Regions from separate parts of the Bradyrhizobium sp. 956_D2_N1_4 genome, predicted to be linked through region 4. Evidence: predicted binding sites of a transcription regulator. Region 4 holds the regulator's gene; each other region holds the start of a gene.
What was found. The regulator PhoB, encoded in region 4, activates phosphate uptake and scavenging genes when phosphate is short. The targets are predictions, from matches to a motif close to TGTCATNNANCTGTCAT.

Region 1 (7,207 bases), 4.6 Mb from region 4:
CACGGTGCCGTTCAATCCGCAGCTCATCAACACCGGCTCGAAGCTGGTCCTGATCGACACCGGCAACGGTGTTGCCAATCTCGAGCCGAGCAAGGGCGCGGTCGGCCGTACGCTGCAGAACCTCGCCGCTGCCGGCGTCGACCCGAAGCACATCGACGTCGTGCTGCTGTCGCATCTCCATCCTGATCACACCAACGGTATTCGTCTGGCCGACGGCGCGCTCGCGTTCCCGAATGCGGAGATCATGGTGCCGGCGAAGGATTGGGAGTTCTGGGCGAGCGACGAGAACGCGGCCAAGGCGCCGAACGACATGACGAAGAACTACTTCGCCAACGTGAAGAAGACCTTTGCCGGCCTCGAATCCAAGGTCACGAAATACGAGTGGGGCAAGGAGGTCGCGCCGGGCATCACCTCGATCGCGACGCCCGGCCATACGCCGGGTCATACCTCGTTCGCGGTGGCCTCCGGCGACAAGAAGGTGCTGATCCAGTCTGACGTCACCAACATTCCGGAGTTCTTCCTGCGCAATCCGGATTGGCACGTGGCGTTCGACAACGACGGCGCGATGGCGCAGGCGACGCGCCACAAATTCTACGACATGGCGGCAGCCGAGAAGGCGACCGTGATCGGCTTCCACTTCACCTTCCCCTCGGTGGGGCATGTCGAGAAGGACGGCGCGAAATACCGCCTGATCCCGTCGGCCTGGAATCCGACGATCTGAACCGAGCCAGGGGTTTGCGAGAAACGTCAGGCCGCCTTCGGGCGGCCTGATTGTTTTTGGATCGTAGCGACCATCTGCTTTCGAGAAACTCAGCGTTTCCAAACAAAACCGGTTCATGCACTTGCATCCATCGACCCGGATCGCTTAAGTGCCGCCCCGGAACTTCCGCTCAAGCCCCCAAGGACAATCCATGGCCTACAACATCGTCGTGATCGCCGGCAGCCTGCGCAAGGACAGCTTCTCGCTGAAGGTCGCCAACGCGCTCGCAAAGCTCGCGCCGGCCTCGCTCAAGCTCGAGGTCATCACGCTGGCAGGCATCTCGTTCTTCAACCAGGACCTCGAGGGCGCGCCGCCCGCGGACTGGCTGGCCTTCCGCGAGAAGCTGCAGAAGTCGGACGGCGTCATTTTCGTCACCCCCGAATACAACCGCGCCATCCCGGGTGTGCTGAAGAACGCCATCGACGTCGCCTCGCGCCCCTACGGCAAGAGCTCGTTCAACGGCAAGCCGGTCGGCATCATCTCGAACTCGCCGGGCCCGCTCGGCGGCGTCAGCGCCGCCAAGACGCTGCAGAACATCCTGCCGGGCATTGCCGGACCGATCCTGCAGCAGCCGGAGATCTATCTGAACGCGGTCGGCGATGCCTTCGATGCGGAGGGGAACCTGACCAAGGAATCTCTGAAGGCCGTCCTCCAGGCCTATATCGACGCGTTTGCTGCGCACGTGGCCAAACACCACGGCTGACGTCTTTCTTCGTCATGGCCGGGCTTGTCCCGGCCATCCACGTCTTGGCTCGTGGTGACGAAAAACGTGGATGCCCGGCACAAGGCCGAGCATGACGGCTGGGGGTAGGGACTGGAACGCGAAGGGGGAAGCGATTAGCACTCCCTTAACCAACCTGCCGCATCTTCCCAAGATGGTCTCCCGCGCGCGCCTGAAATCGATCCTGACCGGCCTTGCCCTCTATGCGATGGCGGCCGCTATCGTCGGCTATTTCGGCGTCAACGCCTACACCGGCAAATACGGCCTCAACGCCCGTCAGGAACTCGACCAGGAGATCATCGCGCTGACGAGCGAGCTGGCCCAGCTCAAGCGCGAGCGCGCGAAGAGCGAGCAGCGGGTGTCGCTGCTGCGGACGTCGCGGATCGATCCTGACATGCTGGACGAGCGGGCGCGCTATCAGCTCGACTATGTCAATCCACACGATCTCGTTCGGATGATCCCGGCGAAGTAGCGTTTGCCGCTGCATTCGAAACCGGCATCGAAAGCCGCTGCCGAAATCCGACAATCGTGTAGCAATTCTACCGAAAGTCTTAGGCTTGGAACCGGGCTGCCGCCTTGACGGCAACGCAGCAACGGCCCCATGGCTTCTGCCGCCGTCTGCCTGAGTTGACGCAGATCAACCGGGCCATGCCGGCGCAGCCTAGACTGCCACCCGGAGGAAACAGTGATGAATGGGCCAATGTCCCGGCATCACGCGGCCCGCGTCGAGGCCGCCATTGCGTCAGGCCAGGCCGCGCGCTCCGCGCTGGTGGCCTCATGGCGCCGTTCGTCCCGATTGCATCATCTCGATCCCGCCGGTCGTAGCGCGCCGATGCGGCTGAGCGATGTCGAGTTGCGGCAGGCGCGCGAGCGCGTCGCGCCGCTGCTCGCCGCCGCGCAAGGCGCGATGGACCGGCTCTATCAGGCGGTCGGCGCGAGCGGCTGCTGCGTGCTGCTCGCCGACGGCGCGGGCGTGCCGGTCGACCGCCGCGGCACAGCGGTGGACGATGCGACGTTCCAATCCTGGGGCCTGTGGACCGGCGCGCTCTGGAGCGAGGATCATGAAGGCACCAACGGCATCGGCACCTGCGTCGTCGAGCAGCGCCCGCTGACGATCGACCGCGACCAGCATTTCTTCACCCGCAACACGCTTCTGAGCTGCACCGCCGTTCCGATCTACGACCACGAGGCGGCGTTTGCGGGCGTGCTCGACGTCTCCTCCTGCCGCGCCGACCGGACCGATACGTTTTCCAATCTGATCGCGCTCGCGGCAGGTGAGGCGGCGAGGCGCATCGAGGCCGATCTGTTTCGCCGCGCCTTCGCCCATGCCCGCATTGTGCTGACGCAAGGCGCGGACGGCCAGGCCGGCGGCCTCGTCGCGGTCGATGCAGATGATCTCGTGATCGGCGCGACCCGGTCCGCGCGGGTGGGACTCGGGATTGCGCCCGGCCGTCCCTTGCAGCCGGTGCCCGCGGCTGACCTCCTCGGCGGCGAACCCGCGCATGACCATCTTGCCGGCGGCCAGCGCGCGGTGTTGCAGCGGGCGCTGCTGCGCGCGGACGGCAATGTTTCGGCCGCCGCCAAGGCCCTCGGCATCAGCCGTGCCACGCTGCACAGGAAGCTCAAGCGGTTCGAGCTGAAGCACTGAGGGCCCTTGCCTTGCCCACGACTGTCGCAGAACTGCGACAGGTTACCCCGGCCATCGCTGACGCCCGGGCTGACAGGAAAACGCTCCCGCGACATCGTTGGCGCAAGTCGTGAACACGCGACGAATTGCGCAAACAGCAAACATCGGGAGTGATCAATGAACAAGGTGGAATTCCTCGGCGTCACCCAGGTTCTGTTCGCCGAACGCTATGACAATTTCATCGGCGGCAAATTCGTCGCGCCAATCTCCGGCAAGTACTTTGACAACGCCTCGCCGGTGAACGGCCAGATCGTCTGCAAGATCGCGCGTTCCGATGCGCAGGATGTCGAGGCCGCCCTCGATGCGGCGCACGCCGCCAAGGCCGCCTGGGGACGCACCAGCGTCGCCGAGCGCGCCGCGATCCTGAACCGGATCGCCGACCGGATGGAAGAGAATCTGGAGCGCCTTGCGGTTGCGGAGACCTGGGACAACGGTAAGCCGATCCGCGAGACCCGCGCTGCCGACCTGCCACTCGCGATCGATCATTTTCGCTATTTCGCCGGCGTGGTGCGCGCACAGGAAGGCTCGATCGGCGAGATCGACCACGACACCATCGCCTATCATTTCCACGAACCGCTCGGCGTGGTCGGCCAGATCATCCCCTGGAACTTCCCGCTGCTGATGGCATGCTGGAAGCTCGCGCCGGCGCTTGCCGCCGGCAATTGCGTCGTGCTCAAGCCGGCCGAGCAGACGCCGGCCTCGATCATGGTCTGGGCCGAGATCATCGGCGATCTCCTGCCGCCCGGTGTCCTCAACATCGTCAACGGCTTTGGCCTCGAGGCCGGCAAGCCGCTCGCCTCCAGCCCGCGGATCGCGAAAATCGCCTTCACCGGCGAGACCTCCACGGGCCGGCTGATCATGCAATATGCCAGCCAGAACCTGATCCCGGTCACGCTGGAGCTCGGCGGCAAGTCGCCGAACATCTTCTTCAACGACGTCACCGCCGAGGACGACGACTTCTTCGACAAGGCGATCGAAGGCTTTGTGATGTTCGCGCTGAACCAGGGCGAGGTCTGCACCTGTCCGAGCCGGGCGCTGGTCCACGCCGATATCTATGACCGCTTCATGGAGCGGGCGCTGAAGCGCGTCGCCGCGATCAAGCAGGGCGACCCGCGTGCGGCCGACACCATGATCGGCGCGCAGGCATCTAGCGAACAGCTCGCCAAGATCCTCTCCTATATCGACATCGGCAAGCAGGAGGGCGCCAAGGTGCTGGCCGGCGGCGGTCGTGCCGAGCTCGGCGGCGATCTTTCCGGCGGCTTCTACGTCCAGCCGACGGTGTTCGAGGGCCACAACAAGATGCGAATCTTCCAGGAGGAGATCTTTGGTCCCGTCGTCTCGGTCACGACCTTCAAGACCGATGACGAAGCGCTCGCGATCGCCAACGACACGCTCTATGGCCTGGGAGCCGGCGTCTGGAGTCGCGATGCCAACCGCTGCTACCGCTTCGGCCGGGCCATCCAGGCCGGACGGGTCTGGACCAACTGCTACCATGCGTATCCTGCGCATGCCGCGTTCGGCGGCTACAAGCAGTCGGGCGTCGGTCGCGAGACCCACAAGATGATGCTCGATCACTACCAGCAGACCAAGAATCTGCTGGTCAGCTACAGCCCGAAGAAGCTTGGCTTCTTCTGATCGGGCAAGATCTGATTGGGCAAGATCTGATGGGGCAAGATCTGATCGGGCAGGAGAGGGCGGCGCAATCTTGCGCTGCCCTCTCCGTCGTCATCCGTCTGTCAGAGTCTTGAGACAAGACGACAGAGCCGACCGTATCCGGTTCGGCGCCCGCGGCATTCGAAGCGATGCCGGGCAAAGACGGAGGCTTGGTGATGCGGAACAGTCGTTCAGGACGGACAATGGGTGTCGCAGCGATGCTGTTCGGCGCGGCGGTGCTGCCGCTGTCGATGGCCTTTGCACAGTCCGGCGCGGCGCCAGCTGGCGCCAAGCCCTTCCTGACCGTCGATGGAAAGGCGCCACTGGTCCTTGGACATCGCGGCCTGCCGGGCCTGGTACCTGAAGAGACCGAGGCGTCGTACGACCTCGCCGCGGCGCTCGGGACCGATGCGCTCGAAGAGGATTTGCACCTGACCAAGGATTGCGTTCTGGTCGTGCGTCATAACCCCTGGCTGAGCGACAACACCAACATTGCCGAGGTGGCGAAGACCAATGCGGCCGTCGCCGCCCGCAAGCGAACCGTGCCCGGTGTGCGCGTCAAGGCCCCGTCGGCCACCGGCGTGCCTGCCGACTACCTGACGGATCTGAGCGATCCGGCCGATCCCAAATCGGTGCTGAAGTCGCTGATCGTCGACGGCGAGGATCATACCAACGACTGGTCGATCAGCGATTTCACCATGGCCGAGCTGAAGCAATGGATCGGCGGCACCACCTATGACGCGGCCAACGAGCGGCCGAAAGTCTTCAACGGCAAGCTCCCGATCATCAGCTTCCAGGACGTCATCGACATCGCCAAGGTCAAGAGCAAGGAGACCGGGCGGTCCATCCTCGTCTATCCCGAAACCAAGAACCCGACCTGGAACAATGCCCAGGCGATCGCCAATGGCTGCGGCGCGGCCGGCAGCCGTCCGCTCGAGGATGCCCTGATCAAGATCATCAGGGATAACGGCCTCAACACCAAGGACGCTCCCATCCTGGTCCAGAGCTTCGAACCCGGCAGCCTGAAATATATGCGCAGCCACGGCCTCCAGACGCGGCAGGTCCAACTCGTCGACGGCAACGGAATCGACTTCAAAACCGGCAAGGTTCTCCTCAACAACATCACGAATTCGCGCCCGTTCGACTGGACGGTTGCAGGCGATGCGCGCCTGTACGATGCGATGCTGACGGCCGAGGGGCTTGCCGAGATCAAGACCTACGCCGACGGCATCGGCCCGTGGAAGGCCTATATCGTTCCGCTCAAGATCGCGCCGTGGAAGGACGCAAATGCCGACGGCACGCCCTACAAGGGATCGACGCCGGAGGCTTCGACCCAGGACGCGACCAGCCTTGTCGCGGACGCGCACAAGCTCGGTCTTTTCGTGCATGTCTTCACGTTTCGGAACGAGAAGAAATATCTTGCCGCCGACTATCGCGGCGACCCGAGCCTTGAATATCTCAAATTCTACCGGCTCGGCGTCGATGGGGTCTTCAGCGACTTCACGCACACCGGCGTTGCCGCCCGTGCGGCGTATTTGCGCGAGTTGGGCTGGTAAGGCTGGCACGGCGAATCGGACGCGCGTGGGATTTCGGATACAAAACGGCGCGTCCGATTTCTCTGCGTTGGCTGCCCACGTTCCCTTCGCTGACCGGTGAGCTAAAGTTGCCCGATCGGCGGCAAAGGTTTTGCAAAGTTTCGGCCACGTTGCAGTGCGGCATAATGAAAGTCGCGCCATGCCGCCGCGGTCCTTTCCAAGGGCGTTTGACTTGGGTTAGAGAGGGCTGAAGTTTTCTCTGACCCGGAATTCCCATGGCCGCACCCAAGAAAGCCGCCGCAAGCACTCCACAGGACAAGACCGACGGCGGTTCGCCCCCGGAATTCACCAGAGAGCAGGAGCTCAAAGCGCTCCGCGACATGCTCCTGATCCGGCGGTTCGAGGAAAAGGCCGGCCAGCTCTACGGCATGGGCGCGATCGGCGGCTTCTGCCACCTCTATATCGGCCAGGAAGCCGTGGTGGTCGGCATGCAGATGGCCCTGAAGCAGGGCGATCAGGTCATCACCGGCTATCGCGATCACGGTCATATGCTTGCCACCGGCATGGAGGCCAACGGCGTCATGGCCGAGCTCACCGGCCGGCGCGGTGGCTATTCCAAGGGCAAGGGCGGCTCCATGCACATGTTCAGCAAGGAGAAGCACTTCTACGGCGGCCACGGCATCGTCGGCGCCCAGGTCTCGCTCGGCACGGGTCTGGCCTTCGCCAACCACTATCGTGGTAACGACAATGTCAGCGTCACCTATTTCGGCGACGGCGCGGCCAACCAGGGCCAGGTCTATGAGAGCTTCAACATGGCGGAGCTCTGGAAGCTGCCGGTGATCTACGTCATC
Region 2 (7,207 bases), 500 kb from region 4:
CCGCCACCACCAAGGACTGGGATGGCACGATCGAGCTGATCAAGTTCGTCGATGCACTGCGTAAGAAGAAGGCGTCCTGAGTTTCGGGACGATAGCACTGGAGCCGGGTCGATGGACCCGGCTCTTTCTCTTTGATCGACCACCTTTCCTGGCCAGATGACCGTCGCGGTTTCGATCCTTCCCGAGCAGCAGCTCGCCGTGCTGAACGCGGCCTATCGCCAGGCGGTCGCGCGCAAGCGGCTCCGACTCCTGTTGGGGCTGGTGATCTTTGCCGCAGCCCTGTTTCTTGCCGCGATCGGCGCGGAAGTGAACCTGCGCACCTTCTTCGCCCATTTCGGCAATTTCATCAGCTATTTCGACCGCATCCTCACGCTCGACAGCGGCCAGCGGGTCTGGACCGATGCCGGCGAGTGGCTGTGGGGCTGGCGCAAATGGCTGAAGATGCTGGGCGAGACGCTGCTGATCTCCTATGTCGGCACGCTGATCGGCGCGACTTTCGCCTTCTGCCTGAATTTCTTCGCGGCTGAGAACACCTCGCCGTCGCCCTGGCTGCGCTTCGTGGTGCGTCGCCTGCTCGAATTCGCCCGCACCGTGCCGGGCATCGTCTTCGCGCTGATTTTCGTGATCGCCTTCGGCCTCGGGCCGATGGCCGGCGTGCTCGCGATCGCGATCCACTCCACCGGCGCGCTCGGCAAGTTGTTCTCCGAGATCGTTGAGAATGCCGACATGAAGCCGGTTGAAGGCATCCGCTCGACCGGCGCGAGCTGGCTCTCCTGCATGCGCTTCGCCGTGGTGCCGCAGGTGACCGCGGGCTATGCCAGCTATGCGCTGCTGCGCTTCGAGATCAACGTCCGCGAGGCCTCGGTCATGGGCTTCGTCGGTGCCGGCGGCATCGGCCAGGAGCTCGTCGTCGCCATCCGCAAGTTCTATTACTCCGACGTCAGTGCCATCCTGCTCACCATCATCATCACGGTCTTCATCATCGACATCACCACGGGCTGGCTGCGCGGCCGCCTGTTCGGCAAGGAGGCACGGACGTGACGAGGCCGCAGGAGGTCGACACGCGAGAGCTTCGCGCGCGCTACCCTGATGTGTTCGACCGCCCCGCCTCGGCGCGGCTCGCGATGCCGGCGATGACCGTCGCGGCGTTTGCGATCCTAGTCTACGGCCTCGTCGATCTCGACTTCTCGCCGTCGCGATTCTTCGCAGGGCTGAGCCAGCTCGGCTGGATCAGCCTGATGATGATCCCGCCCGATCCCGGCACCTCGCTGCCGGTCTATCTGAAGGCGCTGGGTGAGACGCTGTCGATCGCGCTGCTCGGCACGACGCTGGCGGCGGTGTTCGCGCTTCCGGTCAGCCTGCTGGCCGCGCGCAACGTCATACCTTCGCAGATTTTGCGTTTTCCGGTCCGCCGTTTCCTGGATTCGATCCGCGGCGTCGACACCCTGATCTGGGCGCTGGTGTGGATTAACGTCGTTGGGCTTGGTCCGTTCGCCGGCGTGCTCGCGATTGCCGTGTCGGATTTCGGCGCGTTCGGAAAACTGTTCTCGGAGGCGATCGAGGGCGCCGACCAGAAGCAGGTCGAAGGCGTCCGCGCCTCCGGCGGCAGCGCTTTGCACGAGATCCGCTTCGGCCTGCTGCCGCAGGTGCTGCCCGTGATCGCCGGCCAGGTGCTCTATTTCATCGAATCCAACACGCGCTCGGCCACCATCATCGGCATCGTCGGCGCCGGCGGCATCGGCCTCCAGCTCGCCGAGCAGATCCGCGTGCTGGAATGGCAGCGGGTGTCGTTCCTGATCCTGATGATTCTGGTCGCCGTCGCCGCGATCGATTTCATCTCGAGCAAGCTGCGCTTTGCGATTATTGGGCGCAGGGCGGTGGCGTAGCTTTCTTCCTTCTCCCCTTGTGGGAGAAGGTGGCGCGAAGCGCCGGATGAGGGGTCTGCCTCCTCGAGCTCAGATCGGTGTTTGCAGAGACATACCCCTCACCCGTCTCGTCGCTACGCGGCGAGCCACCCTCTCGCGCAAGGGGAGAGGGTGAAGAAGAGCAGCCTCACCCGTTCTCCACCAGAAACTCCACCCGCTCCGCCGCGAACCGCGAATGCTTCGTCACCAGCGGCTTGCCGGCGAGATCGTGGTCGGTCGCGTCGACCACCAGGATCGGCCGTCCCAGCGGCAGATCGAGCCGCGCGGCATCGGTTGCGTCCACGATGCCGGCGGTGATCCGGGTCGCGCCGCGGCTGTAGTCGCGGACGCCGTAATGCTCGAGCAGTTTCGTCATCGAGCGCGTCGCGGCGAACACCTCGCCCGCGCCCGGGAACAATTCCGCTGACAGCCAGGTGGTGGAGACGCAGATCGGCGTGCGGTCGGCGAGGCGGATCGCCTCGATCCGCACCAGCGGCGCGCCGGCCTTCAATCCCAGTTCGCGCGCCAGTTCGCGGGTCGCGACATCGTCGGACGCCTCGATCAGCCGGCCATGCGGTTCGCGGCCGTCGGCGCCGACGATCTCGGAGAAGCGGGTGCGCGAGCGCAAGGGATAAGCGAGGCGCTGCGCCTCGACATAGGTTCCGCTGCCGCGTTCGGCGCGCACGATGCCGCGCTCGGCAAGCGCGGCCAGCGCGCGCCGCACGGTGTGGCGGTTCACCCGATAGGTTTCGGCGATCTCCATCTCGCCCGGCAGCTTGTCGCCGGCCGCAAAGCGGCCGTCGGCGATGCCGCGCTCGATGCCGTCGGCAACGAGGCGCCACAGCGCGACGCCCGAAGAGGCTGTGTCCTGCATGCTCATGTCGCCGAGAAGCCTACTTCAGAAATCACACGTTTGTCACGAAACAGTCATGGCGCTTCCGTATCAAGTTGTCTATTATCATAGACAACTTGGATTCGGCAAGTTCTGTCAAAAGCTCGGTGAATTTGGTGACCCAGCACAACAACCAGCAAGTCCAGCGCAAGGCCGCGATGGCCGTGCTGGCGCACGCGGAGGCGGGCGAGATCGCCGCTCGCCTCCGCGCTCTCGCCCTGCCGGCTCATCAGGAGCTGCGCGCGCCGGAAAACGGTCTCGTCATGCTGCGCGGCCGGGTCGGCGGCGACGGCGCGCCGTTCAATCTCGGTGAAGCCACGGTGTCGCGCGCGGCGGTCCGGCTCGCGAGCGGCGAGGTCGGCTTCGGCTACACGCTGGGGCGCGATGGCGAAAAGGCGCGGTTGATCGCGCTGTGCGACGCACTGGCGCAGTCCAGTGATTTCGGCGAGGCGGTGGAGCGTGACGTTATCGCGCCGTTGCGCGAGCAGCTTATGATCCAGCGCAAGCAGGCGGCCGCCGAGACCGCCGCGACGAAGGTTGATTTCTACACCATGGTGCGCGGTGAGGGGTGAGGCCATGACCACGATTGCGGAACTGCCGCCGGGTTTCGTCGACAAGGTCTTGTCGGCGCAATCGACCTTTCGTTCCGTCATGGACGCGATGGCGCGGCCGGGTTCGGTCCAGCGCATCGTGCCGATGGCGGGAGCGCCCGAGCCAACGATGCGCGGCACTGCCGCGATCGCGCTGACGCTGTTCGATCACGACACGCCGCTCTGGCTCGATGCCCGGATGGCGGAGAGGTCGGACGTGGTGAAATGGCTCAAGTTCCACACCGGCGCGCCGGTGGTGCAGGACTCCTCGATCGCGAGTTTCGCGCTGATCAGCGATGGTGCGGCGCTGCCATCGCTCGAGCGCTTCGCACTGGGCACGAATGAGTATCCGGATCGTTCGACCACGGTGATCCTTCAGGTCGAGAGCCTGAATTCGGGGCGCAGTTTCGAACTGCGTGGCCCCGGCATCGACGGTGTCGCGACGCTTCAGGCCTCGATCAGGCCTTTCGACCTGTTCGAGCGCCTGCGCATGAACGAGGCGCTGTTTCCGCGCGGCATCGATTTGGTGCTGGTCGCCGATGACGCCGTGGTTGCGATCCCGCGCACCACGCGTGTCGTGAACAAGGGAAGCTAGTCGCATGTATGTCGCAGTCAAAGGCGGCGAGCGCGCCATCGAGAACGCCCATCGCCTGCTCGCCAATGCGCGGCGTGGCGACCAGAGCGTTTCCGAAGTCACGCTCGACCAGATCTCGGAGCAGCTTGGGCTCGCGGTGGACCGCGTCATGAGCGAAGGGTCGCTCTATGACCGCGAGCTCGCGGCGCTCGCCATCAAGCAGGCGCGCGGGGATCTGATCGAGGCGATCTTCCTGGTCCGCGCCTTCCGCGCCACCCTGCCGCGCTTCGGCGCCAGCGGGCCGGTCGAGACCGGCGCGATGCGGGTGCAGCGGCGGGTGTCGGCGACCTTCAAGGACATTCCCGGCGGCCAGATCCTCGGGCCGACCTTCGACTACACGCATCGTCTGCTCGATCCCTCGCTTGGCCAGGGCTTTGTGCCTGAAGTGCCGGCGACGGCCGAAGCGTCGACGGCGCCCACGCCGCGTGTGACCGATATTCTGGGCCGCGACGGGCTGATCGAATCCTCGCCGCGGGCCGAAGACGGCGCCAGCGTCGGCGATCTCACGCGCGAACCGCTGAACTTCCCGGCCGATCGCGACCTGCGCCTGCAAAACCTCGCGCGCGGTGACGAAGGCTTTCTGCTGGCCATGGGTTATTCCACCCAGCGCGGTTACGGCCGCAACCATCCCTTCGTCGGCGAGATCCGCTTCGGCGAGGTCGAGGTCGAGTTTTTCGCGGAGGACGTCGGCTTCGCCGTGCCGCTCGGCTCCATCGAGCTCACCGAGTGCCAGATGGTGAATCAATTCAAGGGTTCGGCGACGGAAGCGCCGTGTTTCACCCGCGGCTATGGTCTCGCCTTCGGCCAGAGCGAGCGCAAGACCATGTCGATGGCGCTGGTCGACCGGGCGCTGCGTGCCCGCGAGCTCGGCGAAGAGGCCGTGGCCCCGGCGCAAGATGAAGAATTCGTGATGTCGCATTCGGACAATGTCCAGGCGACCGGCTTCGTCGAGCATCTGAAGTTGCCGCATTATGTCGACTTCCAGTCCGAGCTCGGCCTGCTCCGCAAGCTGCGCAAGGAATTTGCCGAGGCCAATGCGCCCGATGCCATGAAGGAGGCCGCGGAATGAACGCGCCCGCCTACAATTTCGCCTATCTCGACGAGCAGACCAAGCGGATGATCCGCCGCGCGATCCTCAAGGCGATCGCAATCCCCGGTTATCAGGTGCCGTTCGCCAGCCGTGAAATGCCGATGCCCTATGGCTGGGGCACCGGCGGCGTGCAGGTGACCGCGGCGATCCTGGGGCCGCAGGACGTGCTGAAGGTGATCGACCAGGGCTCGGACGACACGACGAATGCGATCTCGATCCGCAAATTCTTCGCCAAGACCGCCGGCGTCGCCACGACCACGGCAACAGAAGATGCGACCGTGATCCAGACCCGTCACCGCATCCCGGAGACGTCGCTGCACGCGAACCAGGTGCTGGTCTATCAGGTGCCGATCCCGGAGCCGCTGCGTTTCCTCGAGCCGCGCGAGACCGAGACCCGGCGCATGCACGCGCTTGCCGAATACGGCCTGATGCATGTGAAGCTCTACGAGGACATCGCCCGCTTCGGCCACATCGCCACCGCCTACGCCTATCCGGTGAAGGTGAACGCGCGCTACGTGATGGACCCGTCGCCGACGCCGAAATTCGACAATCCCAAGATGGACAATTGCCCGGCGCTGCAATTGTTCGGCGCCGGTCGCGAGAAGCGCATCTATGCGATCCCGCCCTATACGCAGGTGGTGTCGCTCGATTTCGAGGATCACCCGTTCGAGCCGTACCGCTTCAACGCGCCCTGCGCGCTGTGCGCGGCCGAGAATTCCTATCTCGACGAGATCGTCACCGACGACAAGGGCGGGCGCATGTTCGTGTGCTCGGACACCGACTATTGTGAGGGCCGCCAGGCCGCCGGCCATCACGGCAGCCTCAGCGCCGCGCCGTACAAGGACAAGGCGGGTTCACATGGCTGATCAAGACATGGCTGATCTAGCCAAGCTCGAAAACGATCAGCCGCTGCTGCTCGCGGAGTCGCTCAGCAAGTCCTATGGCCGCATCGCCGCGTGCCGCGACGTCTCCTTCTCGCTCTACCCCGGCGAGGTGCTGGCGATCGTCGGCGAGTCCGGCTCGGGCAAGTCGACGCTGCTGCAAATGCTGTCGGGCCAGCTCGCGCCGAGCGCCGGCCAGGTGTCGTACCGGATGCGCGACGGCGTCACCCGCGATCTCACGACGCTGGGCGAAGCCGAGCGGCGCTTCCTGTTCCGCACCAATTGGGGCTATGTGCACCAGGATCCCGCGCAGGGCCTGCGCATGGCGGTCTCGGCCGGCGCCAATGTCGGCGAACGGCTGATGGCGGTGGGCTGGAATCACTACGGCCGCATCCGCGATACCGCGTCGGACTGGCTCACCCGCGTCGAGATCGACATTGCGCGCATCGACGATGCACCGCGGACCTACTCCGGCGGCATGCGTCAGCGTCTCCAGATCGCGCGCAACCTCGTCACCGAGCCGCGGCTGGTGTTCATGGACGAGCCGACCGGTGGCCTCGATGTCTCCGTGCAGGCGCGCCTGCTCGACCTCGTGCGCAGCCTCGTTGCCGAACTGCACCTCGCCGTCATCATCGTCACCCATGATCTCGCGGTGGCGCGACTGCTGTCGCATCGCGTGATGGTGATGAAGGGCGGCCGCGTCATCGAGACCGGTCTCACCGACCAGGTGCTCGACGACCCCCGCGAGCCCTATACCCAGCTCCTCGTTTCCTCGATTCTGCCGCCATAAGCCTTCCAAGATGAGTTTTCCGATGACCGCCATGATCGACATCGCCGCCGCGAAAAAGACCTTTACGATGCACCTGCAGGGCGGCATCGAGCTGCCTGTCGTCAGCGGCGTGACCTTCCACGTCAACCCGGGCGAATGCGTCGTGCTGTCTGGCCCGTCCGGTGCCGGCAAGTCGTCAATCCTGAAGATGATTTTTGGCAATTACCGCTGCGACTCCGGCCGTATCGGCATCCGCCATCGCGGCGCGGTTGTCGATCTCGCCACCGCCGAGCCGCGGCAGGTTCTCAATATCCGCCGCTCCACCATCGGCTATGTCAGCCAGTTTTTGCGGGCGGTGCCGCGTGTTGCGACCATTGACGTCGTCGCGGAGCCACTGATCGTGAACGGCCTGGCACGCGCTGAGGCGCAGCAGCGCGCCGGCGAGTT
Region 3 (7,207 bases), 5.0 Mb from region 4:
GCTGATGAACGCCGCCCACACGGTCTCGACCGGCGACCTCCATGTGAAGGTGCCCGTGCATCAGTCGGAAGGTGACCTCGCCCAGCTGGGTGAGACCTTCAACAAGATGACACAGGAATTGCGCAGCCAGCGTGACGAACTCGTCAACGCCAGCGATCTCATCGACAGCCGCCGCCGCTTCATCGAGGCCGTGCTGTCTTCGGCGAGCGCCGGCATCATCGGCGTCGACAATTCGGGCAGCGTCGGCATCCTCAACCGCTCTGCCGAGAAGCTGATCGGGCACTCCGAAGCGGAGACGCTCGGCCATCCGCTCTCCGACGTGCTGCCCGAGCTCGAGGAGATGATGAAGACGGCGCGGGAAGGGACCCAGCGCCTGGTGCAGGGCCAGATCACGATCACGCGCGACGGCACCGAGCGCAACCTGTCGGTCCGCGTCAGCGCCGAGAAGACCAGCCAGCCGCACGACAGCTACATCATCACGCTCGACGACATCACCGAGCTGGTCTCGGCGCAGCGCACCTCGGCCTGGGGCGACGTCGCGCGCCGCATCGCGCATGAGATCAAGAATCCGCTGACGCCGATCCAGCTCTCGGCCGAGCGCATCCGCCGCAAGTTCGGCAAGGACATCACCGAGACCAAGGACAAGCAGATCTTCGAGCAGTGCACCGATACCATCGTGCGCCAGGTCGACGATATCCGCCGCATGGTCGACGAGTTCTCGCGTTTCGCACGGATGCCGAAGCCGGTGATGGAGGGCGAGGACGTCGCCGACACCGTGCGGCAGGCGGTGTTCCTGATGAAGGTCGCCCATCCCGAGATCGATATCGAGGCCGAATTCAAGGAAGATCCGCTGCGCGCGCAGTTCGACCGGCGGCTGATCTCGCAGGCGGTCACCAACATCGTCAAGAACGCCACCGAGGCGGTCGAGCAGGTGCCGCCGGAGGAGCTCGGCAAGGATTACGGCAAGGGCCGCATCGACGTCGTGGTCTCGCGCGAGGGCGAGGACGTGCTGATCGACGTCATCGACAACGGCATCGGCCTGCCCAAGGTCGCGCGCTCGCGCCTCCTCGAGCCTTATGTGACGACGCGGGCCAAGGGCACCGGCCTTGGCCTGGCGATCGTCGGCCGCGTGCTCGAAGACCATGGCGGGCGTATCGAGCTGAAGGACGCTTCCGATTTCCGCGAGGGCCAGCGCGGCGCGTGGATGCGGATGCGTTTTGCGATCTCCGGTGCCCCCGCGAAGAGCGAGGGGACCGTGCAGGCATCGTTGGCCGCAAACGCGGTCACGGACATCGCCAAGCCGCCCGAAACAAAACCGCCGGCCGCCGAAACCAAAGAGCCGGCTGAAATGACCAATGATTCAACGAAGATCGAAGCCTCAACAGGCATCTGACAAGACAGGCGCGAACCATGGCAAGTGAAATTCTGATTGTCGATGATGAGGCCGATATTCGCGATCTCGTCGCGGGCATTCTCGAAGACGAGGGCTTCGTGACCCGGACCGCTCGCGACAGCGATACGGCGCTCGCCGAGATCGCCAATCGCAGGCCGCACCTGGTGTTTCTCGACATCTGGCTCCAGGGCTCCAAGCTCGACGGCTTGCAGCTGCTGGAGCAGGTCAAGAAGGACAATGCCGATCTGCCGGTCGTGATGATCTCCGGCCACGGCAACATCGAGACCGCGGTCGCCGCGATCAAGCGCGGCGCCTACGACTTCATCGAGAAGCCCTTCAAGGCCGACCGGCTGATCCTGGTCGCGAACAGAGCGCTCGAGAATTCGCGGCTCAAGCGCGAGGTCAAGGAGCTGAAGCAGCTCGCGCCGAGCGCAAGCTCGCTCGTCGGCCGCTCGCCGAGCATGAACCAGTTGCGCCAGACCATCGACCGCGCAGCCAAGGCCAACAGCCGCATCCTGATCGTCGGCCCGGCCGGCGCCGGCAAGGAATTGACCGCACGCACACTGCACACCGCCTCGGGCCGCGCCGATGGTCCGTTCGTCGTGATCAATGCCGCCGCGATCACGCCGGAGCGCATGGAGCACGAGATGTTCGGCGTCGAGCAATCTAACGGCGAGCAGGCGCGCAAGCCCGGCGCGCTCGAGGAAGCCCATGGCGGCACGCTGTTCATCGACGAGATCGCGGACATGCCGCGCGAAACCCAGAACAAGATCCTGCGCGTGCTCGTCGAGCAGTCGTTCCAGCGCGTCGGCGGCACCGGCAAGGTGCAGGTCGACGTCCGCATCATCTCCTCCACCGCGCGAAATCTCGAAGAGGAGATCGCGGCCGGCCATTTCCGCGAAGACCTCTATCATCGGCTCTCGGTGGTGCCGATCCGCGTGCCCGCGCTCTCGGAGCGGCGCGAGGACATTCCGGAATTGATCGACTATTTCATGGAGCAGATCTCGGCCGGCAGCGGCCTGCCCAAGCGGCAGATCGGGCAGGACGCGATGGCGGTGCTGCAATCGCATGTGTGGCCCGGCAACGTACGCCAGCTCCGCAACAACGTTGAGAGAGTCATGATTCTGGCCGCGGGCGGACCGGAGGTGATTATCACCGCCGACATGCTGCCGCAGGACGTCGGCTCGATGGTGCCGGCGATGCCGACCAGCAACAATGGCGAGCACATCATGGGGCTGCCGCTGCGCGAAGCGCGCGAGGTGTTCGAGCGCGACTATTTGATTGCACAGATCAGCCGTTTTTCAGGAAATATTTCTCGCACAGCTGAGTTTGTTGGCATGGAACGTTCGGCGTTGCACCGGAAGCTGAAGGCGCTCGGTGTCGGCTGACACCGCGACGTCGCGGCTGCACCTCAGGGATTAGCGAGGAAAATCATCGATTTCCGTAGTTTTTCGGGGCATTTGGGCGTGGCCTGCCGCGTGAAGCGGCTTGCCTAATAACCCGTCCTGTCCTCTAATCGAACCGCTGTTCCTCCGAGGGGGATCTCATGAGGAATAGCAACCGGAAGAGGCCCCGAATGTCACAAAGAGGGCCGCAACCGGCGCAATAAAAAGAAACTCAAAGCGAGAAAAAAACAATGGCGGCAGACCGCGCACAAAACCTACAGGACACCTTCCTCAATCACGTTCGCAAAACCAAGACGCCACTGACGATCTTTCTGGTCAACGGAGTGAAGCTCCAGGGCATCGTGACCTGGTTCGACAATTTCTGTTTGCTGCTTCGGCGCGACGGTCACTCGCAGCTTGTCTACAAGCATGCGATCTCGACCATCATGCCGGGCGCTCCGATCCAGTTGTTCGAAGGCGGCGAGGATCAGCCGGCTTGAGAGTGATCTGATTGGAACCCCGGAATTTCGACGGGGAGGCCGACCGTCCGCGGTCGGCAGGGGCGAAGCAGACGGGGCGGGTGCTTGTCATCGGCCCCTACTTGCGTGTGCGCGCGGGCGGTGCCGACACGCAATCGGAAAGCCATGTTCAGCGTGACGCGGAGGCCCGGCTCGATGAGGCCGCCGGCCTCGCGCGGGCGATCGACCTCGTCATTGCCGATGCCATCATCGCGCCGATCAGCCAGATCCGCCCCGCAACCTATATCGGCAAGGGCAAGGTCGAGGAGATCGCCGCGCTGGCCAAGAGCCTCGATGTCGAGCTCGTGGTGATGGATTGCGCGCTGGCGCCGATCCAGCAGCGCAATCTGGAGAAGGAATTGCACGCCAAGGTGCTCGACCGCACCGGGCTCATCCTGGAGATATTCGGCCGCCGCGCCAAGACCAAGGAAGGCTCGCTCCAGGTCGAGCTTGCACATCTCAACTACCAGCGCTCGCGCCTCGTCCGCTCCTGGACCCATCTCGAACGCCAGCGTGGCGGCTTCGGCTTCATGGGCGGTCCCGGCGAGACGCAGATCGAGGCCGACCGCCGCCTGATCCAGGAGCGCATCTCGAAACTCGAGGGCGAGCTGAAGAAGGTGCAGGCGACGCGGCGGCTGCATCGTGCCGGGCGCCAGCGTGTGCCGTATCGCGTCGTCGCGCTAGTCGGCTACACCAATGCCGGCAAGTCGACGCTGTTCAACCGCCTGACGCGCGCCGACGTTCAGGCCGCCGACATGTTGTTTGCAACACTCGATCCGACCCTGCGCGCGCTCACCTTGCCGCATGGCGGCAAGGCAATGCTGTCCGACACCGTCGGCTTCATCTCCAACCTGCCGACCCAGCTCGTCGCGGCCTTCCGCGCCACGCTGGAAGAGGTGCTGGAGGCCGACGTCATCCTGCATGTGCGCGACATCTCGCACGAGGATGCCGAGGCCCAGCAGAGTGACGTCGACGCGGTGCTGCGCCAGCTCGGCATCAACCCCGACGATTCCGGCCGCATCATCGAGGTCTGGAACAAGATCGACCGTTACGAGCCTGACAAGCGCGAAGAGCTCTTGAACATCGCCGCGCGCCGGCCGGAGGATCATCCGGCGATGCTGGTGTCGGCCGTGTCAGGCGAGGGGATCGACGCTCTGCTTGCGGCGATCGAGGAACGGCTCGCCGCAAAGCGCACCACGCTCGATCTCTCTATCGACGCCGCCGACGGCGCCGGCATCAGCTGGCTGCATCGAAATGCGGAGGTGCTGGCGAAAGAGCTGCACGACGGCCGCTTCGACATGACGGTGCGGGTCGACGAGACCAAGCGGGATATCGTGGTGAACCGGTTCGATGCCGTGCCGCGCGTGGCGTGATCCGAAGGGCGCGGTGCGCCCGACCGGCTCGCGTGCGATATCGACCGTATCCGCGTTTCCGGGTTGAGACGCGTAACGCTAGAACGGAATGGTCAGGCCCGGATTCTTCGCCTGCGCCTTGGTATAGGCGACGCCGTGGATCTTGATCCCACGCTCGTCCAGCAGCGAAATGATGCCGCCCTGGTTCGACAATTCCATCGGCTTTTGCACGACGATGGCGAGCGTGCCGCCGGCGTCGATCTTCCCTGACAGGGCCATTTTGTTCTTCTGCTTGTCGGCCAGCATCCAGCCGGTGAGATCGATGTCGCGATCGGCCGTATTGAGCAGCGTGACGACTTCCCGCTCGGGCGTCTTCAAGGCATTGACGAGTGCTGCGATGATGCGCACGAGTCCGTCAGGCATTTGCCCGGTCGGAGGAGCGGTCGGATCTGGCGGCTGTGTCGGCGCGCCGAGATCGATGGGGTCACCGGTCTTGTCGTCGGTGTGCCAGGCCTGCGTCTGGAATTTGAGGAAGACCGCCGTCCATAGCTTCTGATCCGGGAATTCGAACACCAGCCCGCCGTCTTGCCATGGCCCGTTGTCGCCCGAGAATCGTCCGATCGGATTTCCCTGATTCATATGGATGTCGTGGATGCCGCGGCCCGGCCGGAAGCCGAAATAATTGTCCGCCTTCGTTTCTGGCCCCCATGTCTCACCGAATGCGTACAGCATCGCGCTTTCGTTCGAGAGCGCGCGCTGGACGAACTGGTCGAGCTTCTCGTTGAGGTCATTGTCCGGTCCGGGCACGGACAGCGGCAGCGGGATCATCTCCTGGGGCTGCATCAGATTGCCGCGAATGAAGTCCAGCGCAATGCTGGCCGGCTTCGGCGGCTGCGGGTGCAGGCCCTCCGGCAGCGCTGCGAGATGATCGGTGATCGGATGGACAAAGTGCGATCGCACCAGGAACTCGACTTCGCTTCCGTCGCCTGACTGCACATTGACGGCGATGCGGAAATCCGCGTTGTCGGCCACGACATGGACTTGATAGTGCGGCGACTGGCCGGTGCCGAAACGCATCGCGATCGGGCGTCCCTTGAGGACCGAATAGTGCTTTAATGGCATCGCACTCACCTGAGGTGGGATTTCGGCTGCGCGGGCTCCGCTGCTCAACTTTAGACTGCTTGTCGTGACGGTTTCATGGCTTGACTACGATCCGCCATGACCGCCTCGCTGCATTCGGGAAAAGATGCTGACCTATATCTCCTTCGCGACCGCTTCGATCCTTGCGGGCAGGCCTATGGAGCAGGCCGCAAGCTAGCGACGGGCCTGCGAGCGAGACTCCGATACCGGTTTCGCCTCACTCTTCGCCGCGTTCCAAAGTGCGTCCATCTCCGCCAGCGACGCCTGCTCGAGCGTCCGCCCCTGCGCCTCGAGCGCCCGTTCGATGAACGCAAACCGCCGCTCGAATTTCGCGTTGGTCGCGCGTAGCGCGGCTTCCGGATCGGCATCGACGTGGCGGGCGAGGTTGACCAGTGCGAACATGAGATCGCCGGTTTCCTCCGCCAGCCCCTCGCTGTCGTTACGGTCGAGCGCCGCCTCGATCTCGTCGGCTTCCTCGCGAATCTTTTGCAGCACCGCGCGCGGGTCGTTCCAGTCGAAGCCGACGGTCGAGGCCTTGCGCTGGAGCTCCATGGCGCGGGTCAGCGCGGGCTGGCCGGCCTTGACGCCCGAGAGCAACGACTTGTGCGTCGGCGTTTCCTCCGGCGGCCGGCGCGCCGCACGTTCGGCTTTCTCCTCGGCCTTGATGCGATCCCAGACCTCCTTGACGTGGGAGGAGGCGATATTGCCGTCCTTGTCGGCGAAGACATGAGGATGGCGCCGGATCATCTTGCGGGTGATGGCTTCCACGACGTCGCCGAAGGCAAAGGCATTCTGTTCTGATGCCATCTGGGCGTGGAACACGACCTGGAGCAGGAGGTCGCCGAGCTCTTCGCGCAGGTCATCGAGATCGCCGCGGCTGATGGCCTCGACCACCTCATAGGCTTCCTCGATCGTGTAGGGCGCGATCGTCGCAAAATCCTGCTCGAGATCCCAGGGGCAGCCGGTCACCGGCGTGCGCAACGCCGCCATGATCTCGATCAGGCGGGAAATGTCACGGGAAGGGGTCATTGCGGGGCAGTCTCCTGGGTCCAAAACCTTATGCCAAAAGCGGCCCGCCGTTCCCAGCGCGGCGCGGCGGAACAGGCCGATTTCCACCGATTGGCGGCAGATTGGCGAGCAGCGCCCGCAGTGCTAAAGCGCGGGCCATGACTGACGCATTTTCATCACAAACCGCCCTGGTGCTGTTTTCCGGCGGCCAGGATTCCACCACCTGCCTCGCCTGGGCGCTCAGCCGCTTTGCACGCGTGGAGACACTGGGTTTCGAGTATGGCCAGCGCCACGCCATCGAGCTCGCCTGCCGCGACCGGCTGTTCGACGGCATCAAGGGTCTGCGCGCAGACTGGGCCGCAAGGCTCGGCGAGAGCCACACGCTGTCGATTCCGACGCTGGCGGCCGTGT
Region 4 (7,207 bases):
CGTAGTCTTGCGGTGGCGATTTTGCGTATTTCCGCCACGGAACATGTGGAAGCGAGTCGGCGGACTCTTGCGCGTGAGTCACGCCATATTGTAGCGTTTGGCTTGTCAGATACGACATCTCGTGCAGCAGTTCTGATCCTCTAAGTCCTCATGTACCGGCGTAAGCGTTCGGGCGCATCTGGTGCGCCCGGCGAGCCTTAAGGGATTCTGGCGGCACGGGTTTTTCGAAGCTTAGGCATTCGCCGTGCGGCCGCCAGGATGGCAGGCGCCGGCGAAGGAAAGGGTGCAATGACCGTTTTGACCTGGTCGGATGATCGCGTCGAGCAGCTGAAAAAGCTCTGGGAGGCCGGACTTTCGGCCAGCCAGATCGCCGCTGAACTCGGCAATGTGACCCGCAATGCCGTGATCGGCAAAGTGCACCGGCTCGGCCTGTCGGGCCGCGCCAAGAGCCCTTCATCGGCAGCGCCGCGGCCGCGCAAGGCGCGCCCCGCCCAGCACATGATGCGGGTGACCCGCCCGATCGCACGCGGCAACACCGCGCTGGCGCAGGCCTTCGAAGTCGAGGTCGAGGCCGAACCGGTCACCTACGACAACGTCGTGCCGATGAGCCAGCGGCTGTCGCTGCTGGAGCTGAACGAGGCCACCTGCCACTGGCCGGTCGGCGATCCCTCGAGCCCGGATTTCTTCTTCTGCGGCGGCAAGGCGCTCTCCGGCCTGCCCTACTGCGCCCAGCACTCGCGCGTGGCGTATCAGCCCGCGGCCGATCGCCGGCGCGCGCCGGCGAAGCCAGGTCCGCGCTGAAGTCGTTCTGAGCTCAGAAAGGAGCCGTCACACGATGGCGGCTCAACAAATCCGATGTCGTTCCGGACAAGCGCGCCTCAAGCGCACGCAGATCCGGGACCCTTAACCACCGCAAGATGTGGCTACGGGGACTCGGAGTTACCTTTTGGCACAATAATCACTCGCGGTGGGTGTCCCGGACCCGCGCTTACGCTTGTCCGGGACGACACCGAGAGTGTGGCCGCAGCTCACCGAGCTACGCCTGCTCCGCCTTCGCAAAGCGATCGTCCAGTGCGTAGCCCGCGCCGCGGACGGTGCGGATCGGGTCCTGCTCGCGGCCGAGATTGAGCAGCTTGCGCAGACGGCCGATATGGACGTCGACGGTGCGCTCGTCGATGTAGATGTCACGGCCCCAGACGCTGTCGAGCAGCTGCTCGCGCGAGAACACGCGGCCGGGATGCTCCAGGAAGAACTCCAGCAGGCGATATTCGGTCGGGCCGAGATCGATCGGCCGGCCCGAGCGTGCCACGCGGCGCTTGTCGCGGTCGAGCTCGATGTCGCCATAGGCGAGCACGGTGGCGAGCCGCTCCGGGCTGGCGCGCCTGAGCAGGCCCTTCACGCGTGCCAGCAGCTCCGGCACCGAGAACGGCTTGACGATGTAGTCGTCGGCGCCGGTCGCAAGACCCCGCACCCGCTCGCTCTCCTCACCACGCGCGGTGAGCATGATGATCGGGAGCTGCTTGGTCTCGGGCCGGGTGCGCAGCCGCCGGCACAGCTCGATGCCGGAGAGGCCCGGCAGCATCCAGTCGAGCACGATCAAATCGGGGATATGCTCCTTGAGGCGGGTGTCGGCATCGTCGCCGCGCATCACCGTCTCGACGTCATAGCCGTCGCCTTCGAGGTTGTAGCGGAGAAGCTCGGTGAGAGCTTCCTCGTCCTCAACCACCATAATGCGTGCGCCCATGGTGTTCGTCGCTCCTTAAGTGTTCGGGACCGTCGTGGCGAAGGTCGTCATGTCGCCCTTCGGCCGCTTGTCGGTGATCGCCTGGCCCTCGATCATGTAGAACACGGTCTCGGCGATGTTGGTGGCGTGGTCACCGATGCGCTCGATGTTCTTGGCGCAGAACATCAGATGGATGCAGAACGAGATGTTGCGCGGATCCTCCATCATGTAGGTGAGGAGCTCGCGGAACAGCGAGGTGCAGATGGCGTCGACTTCCTCGTCGCCCTTCCACACCGCCATCGCCGCCGGCAGATCGTGCGCGGCATAGGCGTCCAGCACCGACTTGACCTGCTGCTGCACGAGGTCGGTCATGTGCTCCAGGCCGCGGAACAGCTTGAGCGGATGGAAATCCGTCTCCAGCGCCGCGACGCGCTTGCCCATGTTCTTGGCGAGGTCGCCGATCCGCTCGAGATCGGTCGCGACGCGCATGGCGCCGACGATCTCGCGCAGATCCACCGCCATCGGCTGGCGGCGCGCGATGGTGAGAACGGCGCGCTCCTCGATCTTCTTCTGGAGCGCGTCGAGCTCGGCGTCGATGGTCACGACGCGCTGGCCGAGCGCGACGTCGCGGCGGATCAGCGCGTCGACGGAATCGACGATCATGCGCTCGGCGATGCCGCCCATCTCGGCGACCAGGCGCGTGAGCTCCTGGAGGTCGGTGTCGAAGGCCTTTGCGGTATGTTCAGAACCCATGTTCCGTCTCCTCAGCCGAACCGGCCGGTGATGTAATCCTGCGTGCGCCGGTCGGTCGGCGACGTGAAGATCTTGCTGGTGTCGTCGAACTCGATCAGCTCGCCGAGATACATGAAGGCGGTCTTGTCGGAGACGCGCGCCGCCTGCTGCATGTTGTGGGTGACGATCGCGATCGTGTAGTTCTCGGACAGCTCCTGGATCAGCTCCTCGACCTTGGCGGTCGAGATCGGGTCGAGCGCCGAGCAGGGCTCGTCGAACAAGATCACCTCGGGCCGCACCGCGACCGTGCGGGCGATGCAGAGGCGCTGCTGCTGGCCGCCGGAGAGCGACAGGCCGGAGGCGTTGAGCTTGTCCTTGACCTCGTTCCACAGCGCGCCGCCGCGCAGCGCCTTCTCGACGCGGTCGTCCATCTCGGACTTCGAGATCTTCTCGTAAAGGCGGATGCCGAAGGCGATGTTCTCGTAGATCGTCATCGGGAACGGCGTCGGCTTCTGGAACACCATGCCGACGCGGGCGCGCAGCAGATTGAGGTCCAGCTTGGGGTCGAGGACGTTGGTCTGGTCGAGCATGAGCTGACCGGTGACGCGCTGGCCCGGATAGAGGTCGTACATCCGATTGAAGATGCGCAGCAGGGTCGACTTGCCGCAGCCCGACGGGCCGATGAACGCCGTGACGCGGTTGGTGCCGAGCGCCAGATTGATGTTCTTCAGCGCGTGGTGCTCGCCGTAATAGAAATTGAGGTTGCGCACCGTCACCTTGGCCGGAGCTTCGGGCAGCACCGGCGCCTGCGGCAAACCACCGGCCGCGCTCATCGATACGGAAAGATCACTCATTTTGCGGTCCTCTCGGCGCTCAGAATGCGCGCGCCAATATTCAGGGCAAGAACGGTCAGGGTGATGAGCAGCGCGCCGCTCCAGGCGAGCTGCTTCCAGTAGGCGTAGGGGCTCTGCACGAAATTGTTGATGGTGACCGGCAGGTTCGCCATCGTCTTGTTCAGACCCAGGCTGAAGAACTGGTTCGACAGCGCGGTGAAGAGCAGCGGCGCGGTCTCGCCGGCGACGCGGGCGGTGGCCAGCATCACGCCGGTGATGAGGCCCGAGCGCGCCGCGCGATAGGCGATGCGCTTGATCACCAGCGAGCGCGGCAGGCCGAGCGCCGAGGCCGCCTCACGCAGTGCGTTCGGCACCAGCAGCAGCATGTCCTCGGTCGTGCGCAGCACCACTGGGATGACGATCACCGCAAGCGCGAGGCAGCCGGCAATCGCCGAGAAGCCGCGCATCGGCACCACCACCGCACCATAGATGAACAGGCCGATGATGATCGAGGGCGCCGAGAGCAGGATGTCGTTGATGAAGCGGATCACCGAGGTCAGGCGGTCGTTGCGGCCGTACTCGGCGAGATAGGTGCCGGCGAACAGACCGAGCGGCGCGCCGATGCCGACGCCGAGCACGGTCATGATGATCGAACCCACGATGGCGTTGCGCAGGCCGCCCTCGGTCGAGCCCGGAGGCGGCGTGTCCGCAACGAAGAGCTCCAGGTTCAGGCCGGCAATGCCGTTGTAGAGCAGCGTCATCAGGATCAGCGCGAGCCATGTGACGCCGAAGGCAGCGGCAGCCAGGCAGAGCACACGGATGACGATGTCCATGCGGCGGCGGCGTGCGTAGATCGGGTTCATGTTACTTCCCCGCCTTCTTTTCAAGACGCATCAGCATCAACCGTGCAGCCGCGAGCACGAAGAATGTCAGCACGAACAGCAGCAGGCCGAGCAGGATCAGGCCGGACTGGTGCAGGCCGTCGCTCTCGGCGAACTCCGATGCGATCGCCGCCGAGATCGTGGTGCCCGGGGCGAAGATCGACGACGAGATGCGGAACGAGTTGCCGATGATGAAGGTCACCGCCATGGTCTCGCCGAGCGCGCGGCCGAGCGCCAGCATGACACCGCCGATGACGCCGACGCGGGTGTAGGGGATCACCACGCTGCGCACGACTTCCCAGGTGGTGCAGCCGACGCCGTAGGCGGCTTCCTTGAGCACCGGCGGCACCGTCTTGAACACGTCGACCGAGATCGAGGTGATGAAGGGCAGCACCATGATGGCGAGGATCAGCGCCGCGTTGAACAGGCTGAGATAGGACGGCGGGCCTGCGAAGATCGCGCCCAGCACGGGGATGCCGTCGAAGATCTTGATCATGAAAGGCTGGAACGTGTTGGCCAGGAACGGGCCGAGCACGAAGAAGCCCCACATGCCGTAGATGATCGAGGGAATGCCGGCGAGCAGCTCGATCGCCATGCCGATCGGGCGGCGCGCCCATTGCGGGCAGAGCTCGGTCAGAAAGATCGCAATGCCGAGACCGACCGGAATGGCGATCGCCATCGCGATGAAGGAGGTGATGAGCGTGCCGTAGATCGGGCCGAGCGCGCCGAGCACGGGCGGATCTGCCGACGGCGCCCAGCGCTGCGTCCACAGGAAGGCGAAGCCGTATTCCTTCATCGCCGGGAACGCGCCGACGATCAGCGAGATGATGATGCCACCGAGGATGAGCAGCACCGAGATCGCGGACAGCCGCGTGATCCAGTAGAAGGTGAGGTCGCCGAGCTTGAAGGCGCCCAAGGCCTTGGCGCGGTCATACGGTCCGGCGTCGTCGATTACATCGCTCTGAACGGCCATCTCTGCCACGCCGATCCCCTGTGCCCGTTTGATATACGCTTGTTGTCGGTCTTGTTGTTGGTCTTGCGCTCCGGATGCGGCGCGAGGCCGATCCGGAGCGGAGGTCTTGTGAGATCCCGGCGCCCAGTCCGGGACGAGAGCGCTTAGCTCTTGATCTCGGCAGCCCAGGTCTTCTCGATCAGCTGGACGACCGGGTCCGGCATCGGGATGTAGTCGAGCTCTTCAGCCGCCTTGCCGCCGCTCTTGAAGGCCCAGCGGAAGAACTTGATGGCTTCCTGCGAGGCTGCCTTGTCGGTGGCATCCTTGTGCATGAGGATGAAGGTCGCCGCCGTGATCGGCCAGGACTTGTCGCCGGGCTGGTCGGTCAGGATGACGTAGTAGCCGGGAGCCTTGGCCCAGTCGGCATTGGAAGCGGCCGCCTGGAAGGCTTCGACCGTCGGCTGCACCGGCTTGCCGGCCTTGTTGACGAGACCGGTGTAGGTCAGCTTGTTCTGCTTGGCATAGGCGTACTCGACGTAGCCGATCGAGTTCTTGGTCTGGCTGATGTTGCCCGACACGCCTTCGTTGCCCTTGGCGCCGACGCCGACCGGCCACTCGACCGCGGTGCCCTCACCGACCTTGCTCTTCCAATCCGCGCTGGCCTTGGCGAGGTAGTTGGTGAAGTTGAAGGTGGTGCCCGAGCCGTCCGAGCGGCGGACCACGGTGATGGCGTCCGACGGCAGCTTCACGTTCGGATTGAGCTTCTTGATCGCGGCGTCATCCCACTTGGTGATCTTGCCGAGATAGATGCTGGCCAGGGTCTCGCCGTCGAACACCAGTTCGCCGGGCTTCACGCCCTCGATGTTGACGACCGGAACGATGGCGCCCATCACCATCGGCCACTGGACGAGGCCGTCCTTTTCGAGCTGCTCGGCCTTGAGCGGCGCGTCGCTGGCGCCGAAGGTCACGGTCTTGGCCTGGATCTGCTTGATGCCGCCGCCGGAGCCGATCGACTGGTAGTTCAGACCGTTGCCGGTCTCCTTCTTGTAGGCGTCAGCCCACTTGGAATAGATCGGGAACGGGAACGTCGCACCGGCACCCGTGATGTCGGCAGCAAACGCCGCCGTCGCCGATGCGGCGACCAAGCCGGCAGCGACGATAGTTTTGATGAAATTCATGGTGGTCTCCATACAGGGGAGCGAAGCGCCATCCGCGCCCGATCGCGCTCCCCGTGCCGCCCCTTTAGGAGCGGTCGGCTGTGCTTTTACGAAGGTTTCGTGACAGCTGGATGACACGGCCAAGCGATTGAAATCGCTTGAATATCAGGTTGAAGCCGCGGTCTTCGCCTGGGGAAAACAGGCCGTGAAAACGGCGCCCTGCTTGGGCACGCTCTCGATCAAAAGCCGGCCGCGATGGCGGTTAAGAATATGTTTCACCAGCGATAATCCGAGCCCCGTCCCGCCCTGCGAGCGGCTGTCGCCGACATCGACCCGGTAGAACCGCTCGGTCAGTCGCGGCAGATGCTCGGGCGCGATGCCGGGGCCGAAATCGCGGACCATGACCCGGATTTCCTGAGTTCCATCAGTGGCTGCCGCGGCGGTCAGCGACACGATGACACGTCCGCCCGACGCCCCGTATTTGAGCGCGTTCTCGATCAGGTTCTCGAACAGGCGGAGCAATTCCTCACGGTCGCCCGCGATCATCACCGGGGTCTCAGGCAGATTGGTTTCGACCTCGACCTGGCGCTCCCGCGCCAGCGGCTCGAGCCCGTCGGCGACCTGGAAGATGATCGGCAGCAGGTCGACCAGGGTGTCGGGCCGCACATGGGCCGACAGCTCGACCCGCGAGAGCGAGAGCAGATCGTCGATCAGGCGGGCCATCCGGGTCGCCTGGTTGTGCATGATGCCGAGGAAGCGCTCGCGCGCCTTGGGATCGTCCTTGGCCTGGCCCTGGAGCGTGTCGATGAAGCCCGACAGCGCGGCGAGCGGCGTGCGCAGCTCGTGGCTGGCATTGGCGACGAAATCTGCGCGCATCTCCTCGACCCGGCGCAGCGGCGTCTGGTCGTGGAAGGTCATCAGCATGCATT

Region 1: a site for PhoB is predicted at 4,892-4,908, ahead of AB7535_RS16900 (glycerophosphodiester phosphodiesterase family protein). Genes of this name have one in related genera too.
Region 2: a site for PhoB is predicted at 2,819-2,835, ahead of phnF (phosphonate metabolism transcriptional regulator PhnF). Genes of this name have one in related genera too.
Region 3: a site for PhoB is predicted at 5,831-5,847, ahead of AB7535_RS14925 (DUF2278 family protein). Genes of this name have one in related genera too.

What each region holds. Positions count from the first base shown of each region.
Region 1 is NZ_CP197237.1:3,599,949-3,607,155, reverse strand. It holds gene AB7535_RS16925 (MBL fold metallo-hydrolase) at 1-721, shown strand, start outside; gene AB7535_RS16920 (NADPH-dependent FMN reductase) at 912-1,463, shown strand; gene AB7535_RS16915 (FtsB family cell division protein) at 1,636-1,953, shown strand; gene AB7535_RS16910 (helix-turn-helix domain-containing protein) at 2,170-3,129, shown strand; gene adh (aldehyde dehydrogenase) at 3,286-4,803, shown strand; gene AB7535_RS16900 (glycerophosphodiester phosphodiesterase family protein) at 5,025-6,377, shown strand; gene pdhA (pyruvate dehydrogenase (acetyl-transferring) E1 component subunit alpha) at 6,632-7,207, shown strand, end outside.
Region 2 is NZ_CP197237.1:8,711,048-8,718,254, forward strand. It holds gene phnD (phosphonate ABC transporter substrate-binding protein) at 1-80, shown strand, start outside; gene phnE (phosphonate ABC transporter, permease protein PhnE) at 157-1,041, shown strand; gene phnE (phosphonate ABC transporter, permease protein PhnE) at 1,038-1,886, shown strand; gene phnF (phosphonate metabolism transcriptional regulator PhnF) at 2,053-2,784, opposite strand; gene phnG (phosphonate C-P lyase system protein PhnG) at 2,904-3,368, shown strand; gene phnH (phosphonate C-P lyase system protein PhnH) at 3,373-3,981, shown strand; gene AB7535_RS41285 (carbon-phosphorus lyase complex subunit PhnI) at 3,986-5,089, shown strand; gene AB7535_RS41290 (alpha-D-ribose 1-methylphosphonate 5-phosphate C-P-lyase PhnJ) at 5,086-5,976, shown strand; gene phnK (phosphonate C-P lyase system protein PhnK) at 5,969-6,781, shown strand; gene phnL (phosphonate C-P lyase system protein PhnL) at 6,804-7,207, shown strand, end outside.
Region 3 is NZ_CP197237.1:3,207,020-3,214,226, forward strand. It holds gene AB7535_RS14905 (sensor histidine kinase) at 1-1,393, shown strand, start outside; gene ntrX (nitrogen assimilation response regulator NtrX) at 1,411-2,781, shown strand; gene hfq (RNA chaperone Hfq) at 3,030-3,278, shown strand; gene hflX (GTPase HflX) at 3,290-4,669, shown strand; gene AB7535_RS14925 (DUF2278 family protein) at 4,748-5,770, opposite strand; gene mazG (nucleoside triphosphate pyrophosphohydrolase) at 5,963-6,817, opposite strand; gene queC (7-cyano-7-deazaguanine synthase QueC) at 6,955-7,207, shown strand, end outside.
Region 4 is NZ_CP197237.1:8,207,301-8,214,507, reverse strand. It holds gene AB7535_RS38675 (GcrA family cell cycle regulator) at 289-801, shown strand; gene phoB (phosphate regulon transcriptional regulator PhoB) at 1,037-1,744, opposite strand; gene phoU (phosphate signaling complex protein PhoU) at 1,760-2,476, opposite strand; gene pstB (phosphate ABC transporter ATP-binding protein PstB) at 2,488-3,309, opposite strand; gene pstA (phosphate ABC transporter permease PstA) at 3,306-4,151, opposite strand; gene pstC (phosphate ABC transporter permease subunit PstC) at 4,153-5,142, opposite strand; gene pstS (phosphate ABC transporter substrate-binding protein PstS) at 5,286-6,299, opposite strand; gene AB7535_RS38640 (ATP-binding protein) at 6,444-7,207, opposite strand, start outside.